4 regions of the Pseudoalteromonas pernae genome follow, and region 2 is predicted to be linked to each of the others. Evidence: predicted binding sites of a transcription regulator. Region 2 holds the regulator's gene; each other region holds the start of a gene.

Region 1 (3,167 bases), on a different contig from region 2:
CGTTGTGAACAAGTTCAGCATCAAGACGCTCGCGGATATTACGTGAAGTCACGTATTTACCTTCTTGTCCAGCAAACGGTGATGTATTTACTGAGAACGTCATGGTTACTGTTGGCTCGTCAACGCTTAACGCCGGAAGCGCTTCAACATTGTTTACGTCACAGATAGTGTCAGAGATTTTCAGCTCACCAAGACCTGTGATTGCGATGATATCGCCCGCAGTTGCTTCTTGTGCTTCGTGACGGTCTAGGCCTAGGTAAGTAAGTACTTGGCCAACTTTACCGTTACGCTTAGTGCCATCAGCACTAATCACTGTAACTTGTTGGTTTACTTTAACCGTACCGCGCTTAATACGACCAACACCGATTACACCTACGTATGAGTTGTAATCAAGCTGAGAGATCTGCATCTGCAATGCACCTTCAGGATCAGCATCTGGCGCTTCAACTTCGTTAACGATCGCTTGGAACATAGGTTCCATGTTGTCTGAAGGCTCATCTAAATCTAGTGTTGCCCAACCGTTGATAGCTGACGCATAGATTACTTTAAAGTCTAACTGTTCGTCAGTTGCACCTAAGTTATCGAATAGGTCGAATACTTGGTCCATAACCCAATCAGGACGAGCACCAGGCTTGTCGATTTTGTTAATAACAACGATTGGTTTCAAACCCTGTGCGAATGCCTTTTGCGTAACGAAACGCGTTTGTGGCATTGGACCTTCTTGAGCATCTACAAGAAGAAGCACTGAATCAGCCATCGAAAGAACACGTTCCACTTCACCACCGAAGTCAGCGTGTCCTGGAGTATCTACGATGTTGATGTGGTAATCGTTCCAGTTGATTGCCGTATTTTTAGCTAAGATGGTAATTCCACGCTCTTTTTCAATGTCGTTGGAATCCATCACTCGCTCTTCGTTACCACCGCGAGTTTGCAGTGTGCCCGATTGCTCAAGCAATTTATCAACCAGAGTCGTTTTACCATGGTCAACGTGCGCGATGATCGCGATATTTCTTAACTTTTCGATGCTCATATATCTACTTAAGAGGCAAGCCTCATTGTTCCTAGAGGATCCACGCCCGGCAAACAACTACCTGCGTTGGGTTTAAAAGGGCGCGTATTATCCCTTATAAAGTCACTAGATGAAAGTTTATCCAACATTATTTTTCTGTGACTGTGATGTGATAATGGCGCAAATCGCATTAAACGATTAAAAAACAACCAATAATCATTGTGTATATTTTTTATAAAAAGGCAAAATCTGATCACAACTCGCCTTAATAGCAATTTCACACGGATGCACTAGAATGTAGCATGTGCGCACCAATTAGGTGCAAAACGCATATTTCATGAAATTCGTTTTTTAAAAAAACCTTTATAAATAGCGCGTTACAAAACTGGCACGATTTAAGCTTACCAGTGCACAATTGCAGTAACATGCAGCACACATAAAAATTCCACATTCGGAGGACACATGTCACAATCGGTTTTAGATTTCATTAAAGAACATGACGTTAAATTCGTAGATTTACGCTTTACTGACACAAAAGGTAAAGAGCAGCACGTTTCTATCCCTCATCATCAAGCTGATGAAGACTTCTTCGAAGACGGCAAAATGTTCGATGGTTCTTCTATTGCAGGTTGGAAAGGCATTAACGAATCAGACATGGTGCTAATGCCAGATGCTGAAAGCGCTAAACTTGACCCATTCGCAGAAGAAACAACACTTATCGTTCGTTGTGACGTAGTTGAGCCTTCAACTTTACAAGGTTACGAGCGTGACCCACGTTCTGTAGCTAAACGCGCTGAAGAGTACATGCGCTCTACTGGCATCGCTGACACCGTATTATTCGGTCCAGAACCAGAATTCTTCCTATTCGACGACGTGAAGTACAAATCAGACATGTCTGGTTCAATGTACAAAATTGATGCTGAAGAAGCATGTTGGAACTCTGACAAAGATTACGAAGGTGGTAACACAGGTCACCGCCCAGGCGTTAAAGGCGGTTACTTCCCAGTAGCTCCAGTTGATTCATCACAAGATTGGCGTAGCGCGACTTGCCTAGTTCTAGAAGAAATGGGTCAAGTTGTTGAAGCTCACCACCACGAAGTAGCAACTGCTGGTCAGAACGAAATCGCGACTCGCTTCAACACTATGGTATTGAAAGCAGACGAAATTCAAGAAATGAAGTACGTTATCCACAACATGGCGCACGCATACGGCAAAACAGCTACGTTCATGCCTAAGCCTATCGTTGGTGATAACGGTTCTGGTATGCACTGTCACCAGTCTCTAGCGAAAGACGGTAAAAACCTTTTCGCAGGTGACAAGTACGGCGGCCTTTCTGAAGAAGCGCTTTACTACATCGGTGGTATCATCAAGCACGCTAAAGCAATCAACGCATTCGCGAACGCGTCTACTAACTCTTATAAGCGTCTAGTACCTGGCTTCGAAGCTCCGGTAATGCTTGCTTACTCAGCACGTAACCGTTCAGCATCTATCCGTATTCCAGTTGTTCCTTCAGAGAAAGCACGTCGTATCGAAGTGCGCTTCCCTGACCCAACAGCTAACCCATACCTAGCATTCTCTGCAATGCTTATGGCTGGTCTTGACGGTATCAAGAACAAGATCCACCCTGGCGATGCAATGGACAAAGACCTATACGACCTACCTGCAGAAGAAGCGGCTGAAATCCCAACAGTTGCATCTTCACTAGATGAAGCACTTGCATCACTAGACGCAGACCGTGAGTTCCTAATCCAAGGCGGCGTATTCACAAACGACCTAATCGACGCTTATATCGCGCTGAAGTCTAAAGAAGTTGAAAAACTTAACATGACAACTCACCCAGTTGAGTTCGAAATGTACTACAGCGTATAACCTGATAACTAATTTTTAGTTATATCATGTGTGTTCTCAAAGCCTGCTCTGCAGGCTTTTTTTATGGTAAAAAAGTTGTAAATGAACTACAGTTACTAATGGGTGCTCAAGCACTTCAATTACGGCTAACTATAAGAATAACAAACTAAATTAGGAATGCATGTGAACGTAAAGGTGATGATTTTAAGCGTGTTATTGGCGTTGATTATGACAACACCCGTATCCGCAGAGCCCAATAAAAACATCTATGTCTACAAGGATGAGAACGGCAATTTGGTGTTTTCCGATA
Region 2 (3,167 bases):
GGCTACAAATAGCTGATAAAGCTCCTGATCAGTGGTCACTGTTCTCAGCTGTTTGCATAATTGCTTATCTTTAAGTCTATCAGCAATTTGTGACAAGGTCTTGAGGTGTTGATCACACTGATTATCTGGTACGAGCAGTGCGACAAAAATATCAACTGGGCGGTTGTCTATGGCATCGAAGTTAATGGCTTCGCGGTTGGTGACTATGATGGCGATCGTTTGATCAATACCTTCTAATCGACCATGCGGAATTGCGACGCCTTTCCCAAAGCCTGTGCTACCGAGCTTTTCGCGCGCGAGTAGGGCATCGAGAATGGTTTGCTCGTTTAAATGCGGTGCATGTTGATGAGCAACCTGTGCTAGGTACTCCAACATTCTTTTTTTGCTATTAAAAAGGACCGCAGCTTTGCTGCAGTCCTTTGAGAAAAGATGTTCTAAGCTCATTTTAATGACGAGATAATTTCTCTTTATGTTTAATTACTTGGCGATCTAATTTGTCAATTAAGCCATCAATCGCCGCATACATATCTTGGTGTTCTGCGGTGGCAAATAATTCGCCGCCATTTACATGAAGTGTTGCTTCTGCTTTTTGTGTGAGTTTCTCTATATCTAGGATGACATGTACATTGTTAATATGGTCAAAATGACGCTCAAGTTTTGCAAATTTACTATTCACATAGTTGCGAAGAGAGTCTGTGATTTCTACATGACGACCGGTAAGATTCAATTGCATAAGCATTTTCCTTCTTGTCTAACGTCTATATCAAGCTTTTACGTTGATTTGACGGTGGTATGGCTAACGATTCACGATATTTTGCAATCGTTCTTCGAGCCACTTTGATTCCTTGCTCTGCGAGTATGTCGGCTATTTTGCTGTCGCTTAATGGCTTGGCAACGTTTTCCGCCGCTACTAGCTTCTTGATCAATGCTCGAATCGCTGTGGATGAGCATTCACCTCCATTCTCGGTGTTCACATGGCTGGAGAAGAAATACTTCAACTCAAAAATCCCACGTGGCGTATGCATATATTTCTGTGTTGTTACACGAGATATTGTTGACTCATGCATCTCAACCATTTCGGCCACGTCATTGAGGACCATTGGTTTCATCGCTTCTTCGCCATGTTCAAAGAATGCCTGTTGTTGTTGAACAATGCAATTAGTTACTTTTAGTAAGGTATCGTTGCGTTGTTCCAGGCTCTTTATAAACCATTTTGCCTCTTGTAAGTGAGAGCGAATAAATTGGCTGTCACTTTGTGATTTACAGCTACGTCCTAATGAAGCGTAGTGATCATTAACCCGTATTTTTGGCATGCTGTCGGGGTTTAACTCGACCAGCCAACGCCCTTTGACCTTCTTAACAGATACATCAGGAATCACGTATTCTGACTCTTCGCGCACTATGGTCGCGGCAGGTTTCGGATTCAAACTGTGTATTAATGTCATCACCTCTTTTAACTGAGCTTCTTTAAGCTTAGTCTTTTTCATTAAGGTGCGATAGTCACGGTTGCCTAGCAAATCAATGTAATTACAAATTACCTCTTTCGTTTCACTAAGCCAAGGGGTTTGAGGTGAAAATTGATTGAGTTGGATCAATAAGCATTCTTGTAGTGAACGCGCACCAATTCCAACAGGATCAAAGAGTTGTATTCTTTTTAGGACCGCTTCTATTTCATCGAGTTCGATTTCTACGTCCTGCTCTTCATGATTCAAACTCTCGAGTAAATCTTCGGTTGTCACCGTGAGGAGGCCATTGTCATCAATCGCTTCGATGATGGCTGTCGCAATCGCTTCATCAACTGGGCTGAATGGGGTGAGTTGCAGTTGCCACATTAAATAATCGTGCAGCGTCTCGGTGGTTTCACCTTGGTAAACAAACTCATCGTCTGGCATAGGGCCTGCTGATGCGACGGGGGCAGCGCTAATGTACTCGTCCCAAGACATGTCCATCGGTAGCTCGTCACTGATGGAATCGTTATTTAACGCGTCAGAACTTTCTATTTGGTCGCTACTTTGGGGTTCGGTATCGAGTTTATCTTCACCGTTTTGTAGGCGATCATTGTCGTTTTTATCGCCTGGGTTATCAGCGTAGTTTTCTTCTTCGATTTCTAACAGTGGGTTAGCGTCAAGTGCTTCTTGAATTTCTTGTTGAAGATCCAAAGTACTGAGCTGCAACAAGCGTATCGCTTGCTGCAATTGTGGAGTCATTGTTAATTGCTGGCCAAGGCGCAGCTGTAATGATTGCCTCATGTACTCTAACAATCCTTTTATTGTTATAGTCTAAATTGCTCACCTAAATAAACATCACGAACTGTTTGATCGGCTAGGACTTGCTGTGGTGTGCCTGATGCGATCAATTCGCCGTGAGAAACGATATACGCGGTTTCACATACATCTAAGGTTTCACGCACATTGTGGTCGGTGATAAGTACACCAATGCCACGGTTTCGCAGGTGCTCAATAATTTTCTTTATATCTAACACCGAAATAGGGTCTACACCAGCAAAAGGTTCATCTAAAAGGATAAATTTGGGGTTAGCGGCTAAAGCGCGAGCAATTTCAACGCGACGGCGCTCACCGCCTGACAATGCCATCCCAAATGAATCACGAATATGTTGGATATTAAATTCGTCTAGTAAGCTTTCTAATTGCTCCTCACGACCCGCTTTGTTGAGGTCCTTACGCGTTTCCAAAATCGCCATTAGGTTTTGATAAACGGTGAGCTTACGAAAAATAGATGATTCTTGGGGCAAATAGCCGATACCTAAGCGTGCTCGCGAATGCATTGGCAGCAAAGTAATGTCTTGCTCGTCAATACTGATCATGCCTTTGTCACTGGGCACTAAACCTACAATCATGTAAAAGGTTGTGGTTTTGCCTGCTCCATTGGGGCCTAACAAGCCAACAATACTGCCGGCTTTAACTTCGAGTCCGACGTCTTTTACAACTTCACGACCTTTGTAGCTTTTCGCTAACTTCTGCGCCTTCAGTGTGGTCATGGTTGTTCCTTTTCCTCAGGCTTTTCTTCGCTCTGTGGTGTTAACGTGGTACGTACTCGGGTGCTGGAGTTTTTATCTTTCTCAGCGCTGATGGTCTGCTTATCTATATCATAGCTGATAGTTTCGGCGATGATCTGTTGATCAGCCATTTCTATTTTGGCGTCACCCT
Region 3 (3,167 bases), on a different contig from region 2:
GTATCGAGCTCGTAGTTGCGTGTTGCTTCTTTGTGATTGCGAGAAGGCGAAGTCGATTGCGCACTTTGCTCATTCATCGCGTTTTCTGGAATGTTTGAGTTTACCGGAGGCTGGTTAGTCAACGCCCCTGGAATGCCCACAGCTAAGCCACCAATATTATTTTCTTCAAGGGTTGTTTCACTGCGAACAGCTGGTAAATCTGGGTTAAAACGTTTTTGCGTTTCTTCCACTGCGCTGAAGTCCATAACTAAGTCTACTTGTGCGGTATAGTTGCCCAAGCCGACCACCGGGATCATGATGCTGTCGATTTTTTCAATGTATTCTTGCTCGCGCTGACGCTCGATTTCATACTCTTTGCGTGAACGCGCAGACAGTGAGTTTTGCGAACCTGAGTTGAGTAAACGGCCATTTTGATCTGTAACGGTTACACGCTCAGGCGTAAGACCTTGTACCGCAGAAGCTACAATATCAACTACAGAATCAATTTCTTCGCTATTGAGGTTACGGCCGCGCTTAACGGTTAGCACCACAGTGGCAGATGGCTGCTTTTCGATACGTGCAAATACGTTTTCTTTTGGAATCGCAAGTAATACTTTTGCACGTGTGACTTTGTTAAGCTCTTCAATGGTGCGCGCTAATTGCTGCTCACGAGAGTGCTTAAGGCGCTCGCGTTCTAAACGTTGGGAAACCCCAAAGCCCATGTCTTGCATCAGGATGTCGGTGCCTGAGTCTGGGCCTTGGGTTAAACCTTCGCGTGTCATGTTTAGTTTGATATCTTGATACGAATCTTCTGGCACCATGATGACGTTGCCATCAAGCTGATAATCAATTTTCTGTGCATCAAGGAAATCAAGAGTTTGAATCAACTCTTCAGTAGGCATTTTTCCTAGCGGACGCATATCCGGCTGACGTGCCCAAATGATAATGAAGATTGCAATCGCTAAACAGATAGCCAATGCAACAATGAGGGTAACTTGGCGCAGCATATCGACACCGCTTAATGCGCCGAGGACTCCCGATTTTTGTTCTTGATGATCATCACCGCCAGTGTTCATATCAACACCGCCACTGGCTAAGGCGAGATCAGTAGATTGGTTTGCTTGCGCCACGACTCTTCTCCGCTATCCGTTAAACAGGCATGTTCATGATGTCTTTGTAGGCTTCAACCAGCTTGTTTCGCACTTGCACGGTTGCCTCAAACGCCACGGACGATTTCTGTGATGCGATCATTGCTTCTGCCAAAGACACTCGACGGTCACCCATTTCAACGGCCGTCACTTTTGATTTGGCATCTTGCTGCAAGCCATTAACGGTATCAATTGCATTGGTAAGTAGCTCACCAAATTGCGCTGATGACGTAGTCTGTGGCATCACAGGTTTAAGTGGGTTTCTCGCTTGCGCTTCTTGCGCAATCATTTGCATTTCTTGGAACAATGAGTTGGCTTCAACTTTCATTTTGCACATCACTGGATAAATAAATCTTAGAATTAACAAAGCATTAAGCGTGCCAATAAATTTATCTAATAAAAACAGTGTTTTATGCGTTTATTTTTTTGACGGTGATGAGTTTTTAGGCTGGCGTATATTTGACGAAGAACTAAAAAGCCCAACGCTAGTTTGGGCTTTTCAGTGGTTTAAGCTGGCAGTTGAATACCCTGCTCACGCATTTGCGCAATCTTGTAGCGCAAGGTTCGCGGGCTTATACCCAATGCATCTGCAACGTCTTTACGTTTGCCATTGAAGCGCGTGAGCGTATCTAAAATGATTTTGTGCTCTTTGCTTTTGAGCTCGTCTTTAAAGGTCGATTGTTCATCGAGGGAAAATTCACTGGTCTCACAACGATGTTCAACAGTAGGCATAATTGCCTGAACGTCTGGCTCAGGTACGTGAGCGACTGGGCTTGGCGCACTCGCAAGCTCCTCGATGTAGATTGCTTGCTCATCAACCACATCGCCCGACTTTAGAATCAAGGCACGTTGGATCACATTTTCCAGTTCACGCACGTTGCCAGGCCACGCATGCGCCAACAAACGCTGCTTGGCTGCATCGTTCAACCTAGCTATAGGCATTTTCGCCGATTGGCAATGACGCTCAAGCAAATGCTCAGCTAATGGAATAATGTCTCCTGGGCGCTGGCAAAGGGGTAACCACTTTAAGGGGAAAACATTAAGGCGATAGAACAAATCTTCTCGAAATACGCCTTCTTTCACCGCCTCTTTTAAATCACGGTTTGACGTAGCAAGTACACGCACATTCAAGGAGATTGTTTTGCGACTCCCCAAACGCTCTACTTCTCGCTCTTGTAGTACACGCAGCAGTTTGGCTTGCAAGCTCAAATCCATCTCTGTGATTTCATCGAGTAATATGGTGCCATTTTGCGCTTGCTCAAACTTACCGGGGCAAGCATTGATAGCACCAGTAAACGCACCTTTCTCATAACCGAATAGGGTTGATTCCAACATATTTTCTGGAATAGCTGCGCAGTTAATGGCAATAAAGGGTTCATTAGCGCGCGCTGATTGATCATGAATATAGCGCGCAAGCACTTCTTTACCACTTCCACTTGGGCCCATCACCATCACACTGGCTTCACTGTCAGCCACTTTATTGGCCAACTCGATAAGCGCCAAACTTTTGGCGTCCGCCACAATCGGGCCTTTGTGCGCAGGTGTTTCAGCCGGTAAATAGCGGCTCACAAGATTGAGTAACACCTCAGGTGCAAAGGGCTTAGCCATGTAATCAATGGCCCCAAGGCGCATTGCTTCAACCGCATCGTCGATGGTGGCATAGGCCGTCATCATCAACACCGGTAATTCAGGATAATTGAGTTTGATACTTTTCAATAATTCTATGCCATTGATACCCGGCATTTGTACGTCGCTGACAACTAAAGAGACTTCATGCTCTTTGAGCATCATAATCGCATCTTCACCGCTTTTGGCAGCGAGACACTGTACGTTGGCTAATGACAATGTGTCGGTCAACGCCTCGCGTAAACCGGGATCATCCTCGACCACTAAGACATAATTACTCATGTTTGTCCTCCTGTGGGTGAGCATCAAAAACTGGCAAGCTAAGTATGAACTGAGCGCCGCCTTGTGGTGCATCGACAACTCTCACTTGCCCTTTGTGAGAGCTCATTACTGACGCAACCACGGCAAGCCCTA
Region 4 (3,167 bases), on a different contig from region 2:
GTGTAAAGGCCCCAGGTAAAGAGAAAACAATGACGGTTTTGCCTTTAAAAATGTCTTCGCTGGTAAGTTTTTTCCATTGTTCGTTATTGCGAATAGCAAACGAAACATCTGGGATGCGCAGGCCTTCGCGATTTTTTAATTCATTCATCATGTCAAACTCCTCTAAATCAATGGGGTAAGTCTGACATGTAATTATCAATCGGTAAAAAGCTATTAATTTATTGTAATAATCTATTTATTGGATTAATATGCAAAAGTTAAGGCGTAATATGCTGCGCCTTAACTTATTGAAATGGCAGGGTGCTTAGTAACCTTTGACGAGTTATTTCACCAGAACGAGATCGTTGAGTTGGATGTTACTCATTGGTCGTTTAGCGGTGTTTACAGCCACAGCACTGTGTTGATAAAGCTGTTTAATCTCAACGCTGTAGAGCGAAGTAACTTGTTTGGGCAAATGCTTACCTTCGTAGGTGATGGCATTACTGCTGTAGGCCAAAGTAAGATGTTGACCTTCGGTTAGTCCATTACTGCGACCCAAGTTTATGATTACTTGGTCACCATCGATGTGTTTTATTTGACCCTTAGCAGGTAAGCATTGAAGCGTTTGATTGAGGTCATACATTACTTGTTCGCTCAGCTCAGAGATAGTTCGGCCATATTTGCTTTGCCAAAACACACCACTGTTTACGTCGACCAGCGCAGTTTTTTCAAACTCCCACAATGCTTGAGTCTGGTAAGCCTTTTGCCAAATTTTTTCGAAGCTTAAACCATCAAATAAAATGAATTCCACATTGAAGTAGCGCTCATAGCTATCGTCTTTCCAAAATGCATAGCCTTTGTCATGTTCGCTTCCCACAGAGGTGTCTGTGATTTGTGAAAACAACACATACTGGCTATTACTGGCATCGCTAATGTAGTCAATGACATTTTCATCATAGGCGAATTGGTTGCTGAAAAAGCTTCTGACAGAAATAGGATCTTCAAAGAAGGGGGTCGGTTGCATGCTAAGGTCTGCTTGGCTCATCAGTGCATAAAGTTGTTTGGTGAAGGCATTAGGGATGTCAAATATTTGACCATCTCGCGCCTGTTGCGGGTTTTCCATGCCTGTGCGGGTTAGTGCAAAGTGATTTATTAAACTGCTTTGGGCGCACTGGGTTTCTTCGTTCAAGACTTCAATTTGCAAGGTGACACTCAGGATTCCATTCTCTTGTTGCTCTTCGAGGACGTGCATTTGACCAACCGCGCCTTGGCTTCGCAAAGAGAGTTCATCTTGGGTGAGGATCCCGTTAGTAAGTGTTTGCACACTTGAGAGAGACAGGCCAGAGTACAGTAATGCTTGCTTTATGGCATCGTTGATAGCATGCGAGCGCGCAGTCTCAGTGGAAATGTCTTCCATAGAAGCGCTGCCCGTTGTTTGTAGCCATTGGCCGTGAACTTGCGCTGTGCTAAAGGCCATTAAAATAACTGCTAAGAATACCATTGGGCGCATAATGAAAAGCCGCTCTTTAATTACATTGGTTTAGAAAAAGCAAAGAGTGTACCAAGTTAGTTGTATCAATTGATAAGTGTGGCATTCATTGTGCATATCTGATGAGTAGTGAAAACGTTTGTCGATGGAGAGAGAAATGCTACGACATACCGCAATAATTTTATTTGTCCTGGTTGGCCTTTCGGGGTGCAGCACTGTGTTTGACAAGCATGTGGAATACGGCGTGCAGCAACCTGATAATTACCCAATTCTTCGTGCCATTGGGTATGCGCCTATCGCGCCGCAGCCAGGACAAAGCTCAGAACAAAAATCAATTATGGCGATGAAAGCGTCAAAAATTGAGGCATATCGTGAATTAGCGGAGCAAGTGTATGGTCAGCAGGTCAAGGGCAATACATCGATTGCGAATGCCGTAGCAGGTGATGACCATCTCCAAGCCAAGGTGCAAGGTATCATTCGAGGCGCCCGTGTTACACGTAGTTATGTCGTCGGCGACAGCTATGCAACCGAGCTCGAGCTGGATATGAAATTAGTGTATGACTTATACATTACTGAAACTAAGCCTCGCAAAGTCAAAAAAGTCACTTATTACTAGTCGAATTAGCCTTGCTCAAAAAACGCGATGTTACCGCTGGTTACATCGCGTCCGCCAAAATGGCCTTAATTCACGTAGTTTTCTGAGGATACTAGTTACTCTCGCTGTGTTAAAAATCGGAAATTTGAGTGTGAAGTAGTGATGTTTCGCTGCTATGCTGTAGTAAAAAACTACAAATAGAATTTTCGACTTTGACCAATTACTTACGTCCGTTGCACAACGCACTCTCCCGTAGTGAACCAAATCCAAGGGCGCCGCTGTTTTCATCATTGGGTTCGATAGATGTTTGCTTGCTAGCAGCGTGGAGGGTGAATGATTGATCTAGACGATACCTCCTCTACACCTCCCCGTTTATCTTTGCACATCTACGTATGGTTAATGATGCTTGTCGTTACATTAGTGAGCTTGCTTATAGGCTATGTAATCGCGAGCGCTAGCCTAAAATCCAGTTTACATGAGCAGTTAACTCAGCAAAGTGATGACCATGCGGCGGTCTTAGCGTTATCCCTTAGCCAATTACAAAAGACCCCACGCAAGTTAGAAGGATTTATTCGACAAACCTTCGATAGCGGCCACTTCAGTTTACTACGATTGGAAGACAATCGAGGGCGAGTCATTATAGAGCGTCGCCAAGGCGATACGGAAAATTCACTGGTGCCACAGTGGTTTCATCGTATGAGTGCATTCGAGTTTGTCCCCAGCAAAGCTGTTATCACCGAAGACGAAGCGCCTTATGGCGTTCTGTATGTGCAAGCGCAGCAGGTGCGTGCTACTCAGGCTTTATGGGGAAATGCTAAGTTATTTATCTGGGTGGCGGTATTGGTTTTACTGTTTAACTGTGTTTTAGCGTCGCTGTTTATACGCTGGTTACTAGAGCCGTTAAAACAGCTCAATAACCAAGTCGATGCGATTGCACAAAAACAGTTTAAACAGCTTCCACCCGCCAAACCAAAAGAAATAGCCAACTTGATGATGGCGATGAATTACATGGCGAAACGCTTGAGTCAAAGTATGAACGACAGCAATGAACGCCTCAAGCGAGCACAATATTTAGCTCAGCATGATGAAGTGACTGGGCTTGCA

Evidence for each region. Region 2 encodes sigma-54, which starts transcription at its own class of promoters, with help from an activator protein. Its sites were predicted from a motif close to GTTGGCACGNNNNTNGNNT; they were not measured.
Region 1: glnA (glutamate--ammonia ligase) is a predicted target of sigma-54. The motif match lies at 1,394-1,412, and genes of this name have one in related genera.
Region 3: fliE (flagellar hook-basal body complex protein FliE) is a predicted target of sigma-54. The motif match lies at 1,494-1,512, and genes of this name have one in related genera.
Region 4: V1358_RS06520 (flagellar assembly protein T N-terminal domain-containing protein) is a predicted target of sigma-54. The motif match lies at 1,527-1,545, and genes of this name have one in related genera.

What each region holds. Positions count from the first base shown of each region.
Region 1 covers NZ_JBDODM010000007.1:189,988-193,154, forward strand. Annotated here, with positions in the region: gene typA (translational GTPase TypA) at 1-1,030, opposite strand, end outside; gene glnA (glutamate--ammonia ligase) at 1,472-2,878, shown strand; gene V1358_RS15945 (DUF4124 domain-containing protein) at 3,041-3,167, shown strand, end outside.
Region 2 covers NZ_JBDODM010000004.1:181,667-184,833, forward strand. Annotated here, with positions in the region: gene ptsN (PTS IIA-like nitrogen regulatory protein PtsN) at 1-444, opposite strand, end outside; gene hpf (ribosome hibernation promoting factor) at 446-733, opposite strand; gene V1358_RS11020 (RNA polymerase factor sigma-54) at 759-2,249, opposite strand; gene lptB (LPS export ABC transporter ATP-binding protein) at 2,273-2,998, opposite strand; gene lptA (lipopolysaccharide transport periplasmic protein LptA) at 2,995-3,167, opposite strand, start outside.
Region 3 covers NZ_JBDODM010000002.1:456,217-459,383, forward strand. Annotated here, with positions in the region: gene fliF (flagellar basal-body MS-ring/collar protein FliF) at 1-1,109, opposite strand, end outside; gene fliE (flagellar hook-basal body complex protein FliE) at 1,129-1,455, opposite strand; gene V1358_RS06290 (sigma-54-dependent transcriptional regulator) at 1,635-3,035, opposite strand; gene V1358_RS06295 (sensor histidine kinase) at 3,028-3,167, opposite strand, start outside.
Region 4 covers NZ_JBDODM010000002.1:502,422-505,588, reverse strand. Annotated here, with positions in the region: gene V1358_RS06525 (glutathione peroxidase) at 1-148, opposite strand, end outside; gene V1358_RS06520 (flagellar assembly protein T N-terminal domain-containing protein) at 323-1,489, opposite strand; gene V1358_RS06515 (LPP20 family lipoprotein) at 1,626-2,084, shown strand; gene V1358_RS06510 (LapD/MoxY N-terminal periplasmic domain-containing protein) at 2,397-3,167, shown strand, end outside.